2 regions of the Agromyces mariniharenae genome follow, and region 2 is predicted to be linked to the other one. Evidence: predicted binding sites of a transcription regulator. Region 2 holds the regulator's gene; the other holds the start of a gene.
What was found. Region 2 encodes LexA, which represses DNA repair genes until DNA is damaged. Its sites were predicted from a motif close to TCGAACANNTGTTCGA; they were not measured.

Region 1 (4,440 bases), 1.2 Mb from region 2:
CGGCCGGCACCTGGACGTCGCCGCGTGCTGCGAGCGTGGCGGGGTCGATGAATCGGGTGGCCAGCAATTGCTCTCCGGGAAGGAGGTCGGCGTCGGCAACGAGGCCGGCGAGCTCTTCGAGATCGGTCACGTTCTCGCCGGCCAGGTTCCGCTTGGGAATCTCGTCGACTCGAAGGAAGTCCTTGACGCTCTCGCCGGGCGTTCCCTCGGGAATGGTTTCGTCGACGATGTAGGCCTCGACAAGCTCCGCACCGTCCGCAGCGCGAGCATCAGCCCCACGGACGTAGGTAACGAGCACGAAAGCGCCGACCGCGGCCAGGATGAGCGCGACGATCGCGCCGATGATTCGGGTCTTCATGGTTGGTTCTCTCCCCGCCTGACGGCGGGATCACAGGGTTGGGTCAGGGGCGCGGACTGGGGATCAGACGGACGGCCTCAGCGCTCCCCCCGGGCCCTGAGCCACCAAGGGTCACGTCGAGATCGCTGACACTGATCCATTCGACGAACTGGATGTAGATGCCGCGGCAGTTTCCCTTACAGAGGTCGTTTCCGAGCCCATTGCTCGGGTCCGGGTTCTCGATCTTGTTGCTACCGGAGATCTTGAAGTCGAGCAGGAGGATGCTCGCGAAGAACTTCACGCGATAGTCGGTTCCTGAACCGTTGCCGTCGAGGTCGTAATAGATCGGCACGAGCACCGGTTCACCGGCGTCGATGAGGTCCTGCAGCACCGTTTCGCTGCATCCCGACTTCTTCGAGTTGTTGCCCGTGGTGCCATCAAGGACGCCTTCGATGATGCCTGCACCGTCTTCGATCTCGAGTTCCACCAGGCAGTTCTGGTCGGGACTCACCAGCCAGCCGAACCCGCCGCGTGCGTCCTGGCACCCAGGCGACTTCTGGGCGTTCTCGTCGTAACGGAGCAGCACCTTCGATCCGGCGGTGAGTGGTGTGGGCGACTCGGGGCCGAACTGGTCGAACTCGCATTGGTCGATCGTGAGCGCCAACGTCTTTCCACTGAACACCGGCCCCCATTCGGCAGTGGCCGACGCGTTGACCGTCGTGGGGTCGATTCCGATGAGCGACGCCAGCGGGTGGCGCAGAGCGTCCTCCCCTTCATCGGTCCGCGTCGTCGTGGTGACGGTCACCTCATTCCGGTTGGTCCGGAACGTCACTGCGGCATCGGCCGCTCCGTCGTTGGCGTTCGCCTCCGCGGAGGTGAGCGCCATGCCGTTCATCGAGGAGGATCCCGGGATGCACGGGTCGGGGGCGCTCTCTTCGACATCGGCGCATGCCATGGCTACGCGGAGCGCTGCCGCATCCGCACCGTTCTGCAGTTGCGCCTTCTCGAAGTACAGCGCGCCGACGTCGACGCCCAAGGCCACTCCGCCGAGGATCGGGATGGCGAGGAAAGCGAACACCACAGCGGTCGCTCCGCGATCACGGCGGAGCTTCCTGATCAACCGTTGCATACGATGACGGCCTTTCCATGAAGCGTGATGGGCAGGAGCGGATCGCCGCTTCCCGTGAGGAACCCGAAGATGCTCTCGGTCCGCACGAGCGTCACCGAGACCTCTCCTGGTGCGGCGGGCGTACCCGTGTCGCAGGTCTGGACGATGCCGGGCATGCTGTCGAGATAGCCATCCAGGGCCGTTGCAGCAGCGGCCGCAGTCATCGTCCCGGACAGGTCCAGACGAAGCGCCTTGGCGAGGGTGAGATTGGTGTTCGCGACTCGGGTGACATCATCGGAGACCGCGTACATACGTACCGCATCGCGGGCGGCGTTCGTCATCGTCAGCTGGACCATGTAGACGCGACCGAACTCGAAGATGCCGATCACGAGGAGCAGGAGCGGGATCAGGATGAACGCGAACTCGACCGCAGCTGCGCCACGTTCACCTCGAAGTCTCGACATGTCTTAAAACCCTCCAAGGCCGGGGGCGGACGCCGCCCCCGGCCAAGTCACAGATCGCCGGCTCAGGTGGCGGGGACGGCCGGACCGAGGGTCGGAACCGTGGCACCGTTGAGGGCCGTGCTGATGTCCCCGAAGAGGTTCTGGATGCCCGGGATGAGCAGGAACGCCGCGGCGATGAGCGCGAGCGACACCAGACCGATGATGAGGGCGTACTCGACCGCGGTCGCGCCTTCCTCTTCGCTGCGAACGGAGTTGAGACGCGCCTGGAGGCGCGAGTATGCCTTGAGCATTGCTGTGTCCTTCGGGTTTCAGGAGGTAAAAACGTGCCACTGGTGGGCACCAGCGGCTAAGCGAAGGTAACTGTGCGTATGCATACGTAGCCATGCCCCCGTTTGGGGGTACGAGCGGATATGCAGCACACGGACCTATGGGAAAGCACGGAAAACCGCGGATTCACCGAATCGTGGTCCCCCGGTCTGGGGGTACGTCGTTGTACCCCACCGGGGTTGACTCCGGAGGTTTCCGTCCGTTTCACCCTCCGACGATGAGCGCCGCGATCAACGCTCCCATCAGCATCGACGGCCCGAACGGGATCGACCCGCGGAGCGTCACGCGCCGAAGCAGCAGCGCCACGACGGCCACCAAGCCCCCCACCACGAATGCCGCCAGCAGGCCGATGAGCCACGTGCTCAGTCCGAACCATCCGAGCAGCAGGCCGATCACGAGCGCGAGCTTCACGTCCCCCATGCCCATCGACGACGGCGAGATGAGGGCGAGCACGAAGTACACGGCGAACATCGCCACCGACCCGATCGCCGCCCAGAGCAGCGCGATCCACTCCCCCGACACCCACGGCGGCGGCACCAGCAGCACCCCGACACCAGCGAGCGTCGGGAAGATCACCGCATTCGGAAGGCGCTTCTCGGCGAGGTCGACGAGCCCGAGCACGGTCGATGCCGCGGCGAACGCCAGGAGCGCGGGCAGGATCCACACGAAGCCGAACCGCAGTGCGAGCGCACCGAACGTGACGGCGGTGATCACGGCGCCGGCGACGCGGACGTTGCGCAGCGGCATCCGCTCGCCCTTCGTCGAACGCTGCGTCCACGCAGCGAGCGGCCACCACCCGAGCGCGGCCCCGACGATGGCCGCGACCACGGCGGTGGTCACGGTCTCGAACGGCATGATGTGCAGCGTAGCGGCTCGACCCATCGACAGCGTTCGCCGTGGCTGACACAGTGGAGGGACCACGCGGAGGGGACGAGATGAGCGCAGAGGTCGAGCAGGCATACGACGCGGTCACGCGCGAACTGCTGATGGACGAGGACTACGACGTCGACCTGACGCCCGACGGCCTGCTCGTGAAGGGGCGGCTGTTCGCCTTCCTCGACGGCGACGACCTGGTGGTCGAGCTGCCCGAGGCGCGGTCATCCGACCTGCGGGAGCGCGGGATCGCGGTGGCGTTCCACTCGACGAAGGGCGGCGACAGCCGAAACTGGGTGCGTGTCGCCGACCTGCAGCTCTGGTCGGAGCTGGCGCGGGAGGCGCACCAGTTCGTCGGCGAGCCGCCCGTGGGACATCAGTCGTAGAAGCACGTTCCGGCGAGACTGCCGGCGTCACCGCGGCCGCGGCGGTATTCGCATGTATGCTCGATATTCACTCGCCTCATTCCTCCACATCTTCGAACGAATGTCGGAGGATCATGCGAATATCGAAGCATGACGACGCAGGGCGACCAGGTGGCATCGCAGCCGCACGTCCTGGTCTCGGCGATCAGCGGCGGCGGGGCCCTGGGGCGCGTCGGTGAGGGGTTTCGAGAGCTCGTCGCAGCCTGGTTTCCGGCGTCGGATGCCGCGGCTGAGACGGATGCCGCCGCTGAAACGGATGCCACACCTGAGACGGATGCCACCGCTGAGACGGATGCCACACCTGAAGCGGATGCCGCTGCGACTCCATCCCGAGGTGCCGATGCCCTGAGTGACGATCAACTCGTCGAGGCGCTCAGGGCGATCGCTCGCCTCGAACGAGCGATCGAGGCGCTGAAGCTGCAGTGCTCCTCGGCGATCGCCAGGCGTTCGGCGGGCGAATCCCGGCACGACGGGCTCGCGGGTCGACACGGCTTCGCGACACCCGAGCGGTTCATCGCCGCCACCACCGGCGCGAGCACGTCCGAGACCACCAAGCTCATCGCGGTCGCCGCGGCCACCTCGACCCGCGAGTCGATCGGCGCGCTGCCCGCTCGAGGGCCGCGCTACGCACACGTCGCCGCGGCGATCTCCGCCGGAACCACCTCGGTCGAGGTCGCGCACCGCATCACCACGTTCCTCGACTCGCTGCGGCTCACGATCGACGCCGACCACCTCGAGCCCACCGAGCTGAAGCTGCTCGAGCGGGCCGGCGCCGTCGGCGTCGACGGCCTCGCTCGCTACTTCAAGCTCATCCGAGCACAGCTCGACAAGCCCGGCGTCGCAGCACGCGAAGACGAGCTGCACGCGCGACGGTCGCTTCGCATCTGGGAGGACCAGCACGGGCTC
Region 2 (4,440 bases):
GATCTCGCGGATCAGGATGCCGCGGTCGAGCAGCGCCTGGAACACGGCGTGCGGGTCGTCGACGCCGCCGAAGAGCACGAAGTTCGATCCGCTGCGATAGGGGTGGAAGCCGAGTCGGGCCAGCTCGGTCGAGATCCGCTCGCGCTGCGCGCGGATCTCGCCGACCATGGCGAGCATCTCGTCCGAGTGCGCCAGGGCGCCGAGCGCGGCGGCCTGCGTCAGCGCCGAGAGGTGGTACGGCAGGCGCACGAGGCGGAGCGCGTCGATGACGGCGGGATCCGCGGCGAGGTAGCCGACCCGCGCGCCCGCGAAGGCGAACGCCTTGCTCATGGTGCGCGACACGAGCAGCCGGGGCCGGCCCTCGAGCAGTGTCAGTGCGCTCGCGGTGCCGGGATCGGCGAACTCGATGTACGCCTCGTCGACCACGACGATGCCGCGCGCGGCATCCGCCACCGCGGTGATGGTCTCGAGGGAGAGCGGCGTGCCCGTGGGGTTGTTCGGTGCGCAGAGCAGCACGATGTCGGGGTCGTGCTCGCGCACCGCGGCCACGGCGGTCTCGGGCGAGAGCTCGAACTCGTCGTCGCGGCCGGCCGTGATCCACTCGGTGCCGGTGCCCGACGCGAGCAGCCCGTACATGGAGTACGTCGGGGCGAAGCCGAGCACGCTGCGACCGGGTCCGCCGAAGGCCTGCAGGATGTGCTGGAGCACCTCGTTCGAGCCGTTCGCCGCCCAGATGCGGTCGATGTCGAGGTCGTGCCCGAGGTAGTCCGCGAGCGCGCGTCGGAGCGCCGTGAACTCGCGGTCGGGATACCGATTGAGGCTGAGGATCGCCGCGGCGACCCGGGCGACGATGTCGTGCGCGACGTCCTCGGGGATCGGATGCGTGTTCTCGTTGACGTTGAGCGCGACCGGGACCGACTTCTGCGGCGCGCCGTAGGGCGTGCGCCCGCGCAGGTCGTCGCGGATGGGCAGGTCGTCGAGGCTCGTCACCCGTCCATGCTAGCCACGGGCTCACGCGCGCCCCGCGGCCGTGACGTCATGGGACGACCGGGAGGGCGAGCCGCTGCCCCGGCTCGACGACCGCGTCGTCGAGGCCGTTGAGGCGGATGATCTCGTCGATGAGGACGCGCGGGTCGCCCTCGGGCGCGAGCGACTCGGCGATGGCCCAGAGCGAGTCGCCCTGGCCGATCGTGACGTACTCGAACGAGGAGGCCGGCGCCGACGAGCCGCCGTCGGCGGCTGCACCACCCGAACCGAGGACGGTGACGAGCGCCCAGACGACGAGCGGCAGGGACGCCAGCGCGGTGAAGACGATGCGCCCCCGGCGCGTGAGTCGGAGCCGCGTCGCCGTGCGCGGTGCCGACTCCACCGTCATCGTGCGGGTCGGGACGATCGCTGCGCTCATGTCACACCTCCTGGACGAGTCGCATCCGACCCTCGGCCGGGAGGGCCGGATGCGAAGCTCTGTTCCGAATATATCTTCGAATGTTCGAAGCTGCAAGCACCCGACTCGCCGGAATGCGCCCGCGGATTCCGCGACACACTCGAACGAATGTTTGCCGCACCGACATCTGCCGGATACAGTTTCGAATGTTCGACCACAGTCGATCAGAGACCACCGACATCCGGTCGCGAGCGGCCGCAACGAGGGGCGGAGACCTTGAGCACCGACATCGACGACGTGCGGGACCAGGGCAGGGCGCGCCGCCGCAAGAGCCTCAGCGCCAAGCAGGTCGCCATCCTCGAGGTCATCCAGCGCTCGGTGTCGAGCCGTGGCTACCCGCCGAGCATGCGCGAGATCGGCGACGCGGTCGGGCTCTCGTCGCTCTCCAGCGTCACGCACCAGCTGAACCAGCTCGAGCTGGCCGGCTACCTGCGTCGCGACCCCAACCGCCCGCGCGCCCTCGAGGTGCTCATCGAGCTGCCCGGTTCGGCCGATCGCGCGCCGTCCGCCGGTGAGCCCATCCCCGTCGGCGACGCCGCGATGGTGCCGCTCGTGGGGCGCATCGCCGCCGGCATCCCCATCACGGCCGAGCAGCAGATCGACGAGGTGTTCCCGCTCCCCCGCCAGCTCGTCGGCAAGGGCGAGCTCTTCATCCTCAAGGTCGTCGGCGACTCCATGATCGACGCCGCCATCTGCGACGGCGACTGGGTCGTCGTGCGCTCACAGCGCACGGCGGAGAACGGCGAGATCGTCGCCGCAATGCTCGACGGCGAGGCGACGGTCAAGGTGTTCCGTCAGCGCGACGGCCATACCTGGCTGCTCCCCCGCAACAGCGCGTTCGAGCCCATCCTCGGCGACCAGGCCGAGGTGCTCGGCAAGGTCGTGGCAGTCCTGCGCACGGTCTGATCCCAGCACCTGAGCCGGTGGCATTCCGGGCTCGCGCCCGATACCGCGACGGATGCCGCGACGGCGCGATCAGGCGGCGGCGACCGCCGCTGCCGGCTGGGGCTGCGGCTTCGCCACCCCGCGCAGCCAGCCGACGACCGTGTCCATGAAGCGGGCGTGGTCATCGCGGAACACGGTGTGGCCCGTACCCTCCACGGTCTCGACGGTCATGCCCTGCCGGCGCAGCTGCGCCGCGACGCGCTCGGTGATGAGCAGGCTCTTCTCCGCGAGCACGACGAGGCTCGGCGCGACGAGCCGCGCCGGCGGCACGAGCGGCCGGGTGTCGGCGAAGCCGAGGATCGTCCGTCGGTCCCAGTCCCGCAGGGTGGCCAGCTCGATGTCGACGTCGGCCGCGCTCCACTTCGGGTTCATGCGCACGAGCGCCGAGCGCCTCGGTCGCGGCGCGACCGCGAAGAACGCCTTGAACGCCCAGCCGCGGATGCCGGTGGGGAACGAGAAGGCCGGGTCGATGTAGATCGCAGCCCGGGGCGCCATGCGGTCGGCGACGAGGCTCGCGACGAGGCCGCCGAGCGAGTGGCCCATGACCACGTCGGGCGGACCGTCGACCAGCGGCGTCAGCGTCTCGACGACGTCGTCCGCCCAGGCGGCCGGCGAGTACCGGCGTGCACGCGGGCTGCGCCCGTGCCCGGCCAGGTCGACCGCGAGCACGCGGAAGCCGTGCTCGTGCAGTTCAGCGGTGACGCGGTGCCAGGCTCGCGAATCCGACATGATGCCGTGGATGAGCACGGCGGTCTTCGTGCCGCTGCCGGATTCGTTCACTGCGAGACGCATGCGCCGACCGTACGCGACGCACCTGTGGAATCCCCCGACGACGGCCGAGGGGTTGCCACGAGCCCGTCGGTGTGCGTGCGAGACGACGAGGGGCGGATGCCGCGAGCCCGCGGCATCCGCCCCCTTCGTCGATGCCGACTACTCGGCCAGCACGGGCTCCGCGAGCTCGGCGCGCACCGCGCGCGTCGCCTCGATGATGTGCTCGAGCGAGGCGACCGTCTCGTCGTAGCCGCGCGTCTTCAGGCCGCAGTCGGGGTTGACCCACAGCTTCGACGCGGGGATCTCGGCGACGGCCCGCTCGAGGAGCGCCTGCACCTCGGCGGCGCTCGGCACGCGCGGCGAGTGGATGTCGTAGACGCCCGGCCCGATGCCGTGGTCGAAGCCGCTCGACGACAGGTCGTCGACGACCTCCATGCGGCTGCGCGCGGCCTCGATCGACGTGACGTCGGCGTCGAGGTTGCGGATCGCGTCGATCACCACGCCGAACTCCGAGTAGCAGAGGTGCGTGTGCACCTGGGTCGCCGACGCCGCGCCGCCCGTGGCCAGGCGGAACGAGCCGACCGACCAGTCGAGGTACGCCGGCTGGTCGGCGAGCTTCAGCGGCAGGAGCTCGCGCAGCGCGGGCTCGTCGACCTGGATCACGCGGATGCCGGCCTGCTCGAGGTCGGCGATCTCGTCGCGCAGGGCGAGCGCGACCTGGCGGGCGGTGTCGCCGAGCGGCTGGTCGTCGCGCACGAACGACCACGCCAGGATCGTCACGGGCCCGGTGAGCATGCCCTTCACGGGCTTCTCGGTGAGCGACTGCGCGTGCGTCGACCACTCGACCGTCATGGGAGCAGGGCGCGAGACGTCGCCCCACAGGATCGACGGACGCGTGCAGCGCGAGCCATAGGACTGCACCCAGCCGTGCTGCGTCACGGCGAAGCCGTCGAGCAGCTCGGCGAAGTACTGCACCATGTCGTTGCGCTCGGGCTCGCCGTGCACGAGCACGTCGAGGCCGAGGTCCTCCTGCAGGCGGATGACGCGTTCGATCTCGTCGCGCATGAGCGCACGGTACTCGGCATCCGTCAGCTCGGCCTTCACGAGCCGGGCGCGAGCACGGCGGATGTCGGCCGTCTGCGGGAACGAGCCGATCGTCGTGGTCGGCAGCTCGGGCAGCTCGAGGGCCTCCTGCGCCGCCACGCGCTCGTCGTACGCCGCGCGGGTGAAGTCGCGATCGGCGAGGGCGTCGAGGCGGTGGCGCACGGCGGGCACGCGCA

Region 1: the regulator LexA is predicted to act here: its motif matches at 3,544-3,559, upstream of FYC51_RS05755 (HNH endonuclease signature motif containing protein).

Annotation. Positions count from the first base shown of each region.
Region 1 is NZ_VSSB01000001.1:1,259,306-1,263,745, forward strand. Features, by position in the region: gene cpaB (Flp pilus assembly protein CpaB) at 1-358, opposite strand, end outside; gene FYC51_RS05730 (TadE/TadG family type IV pilus assembly protein) at 402-1,457, opposite strand; gene FYC51_RS05735 (TadE/TadG family type IV pilus assembly protein) at 1,454-1,909, opposite strand; gene FYC51_RS05740 (Flp family type IVb pilin) at 1,972-2,199, opposite strand; gene FYC51_RS05745 (prepilin peptidase) at 2,441-3,091, opposite strand; gene FYC51_RS05750 (hypothetical protein) at 3,172-3,495, shown strand; gene FYC51_RS05755 (HNH endonuclease signature motif containing protein) at 3,625-4,440, shown strand, end outside.
Region 2 is NZ_VSSB01000001.1:44,135-48,574, forward strand. Features, by position in the region: gene FYC51_RS00180 (histidinol-phosphate transaminase) at 1-990, opposite strand, end outside; gene FYC51_RS00185 (LysM peptidoglycan-binding domain-containing protein) at 1,037-1,405, opposite strand; gene lexA (transcriptional repressor LexA) at 1,673-2,350, shown strand; gene FYC51_RS00195 (alpha/beta fold hydrolase) at 2,420-3,181, opposite strand; gene metE (5-methyltetrahydropteroyltriglutamate--homocysteine S-methyltransferase) at 3,320-4,440, opposite strand, start outside.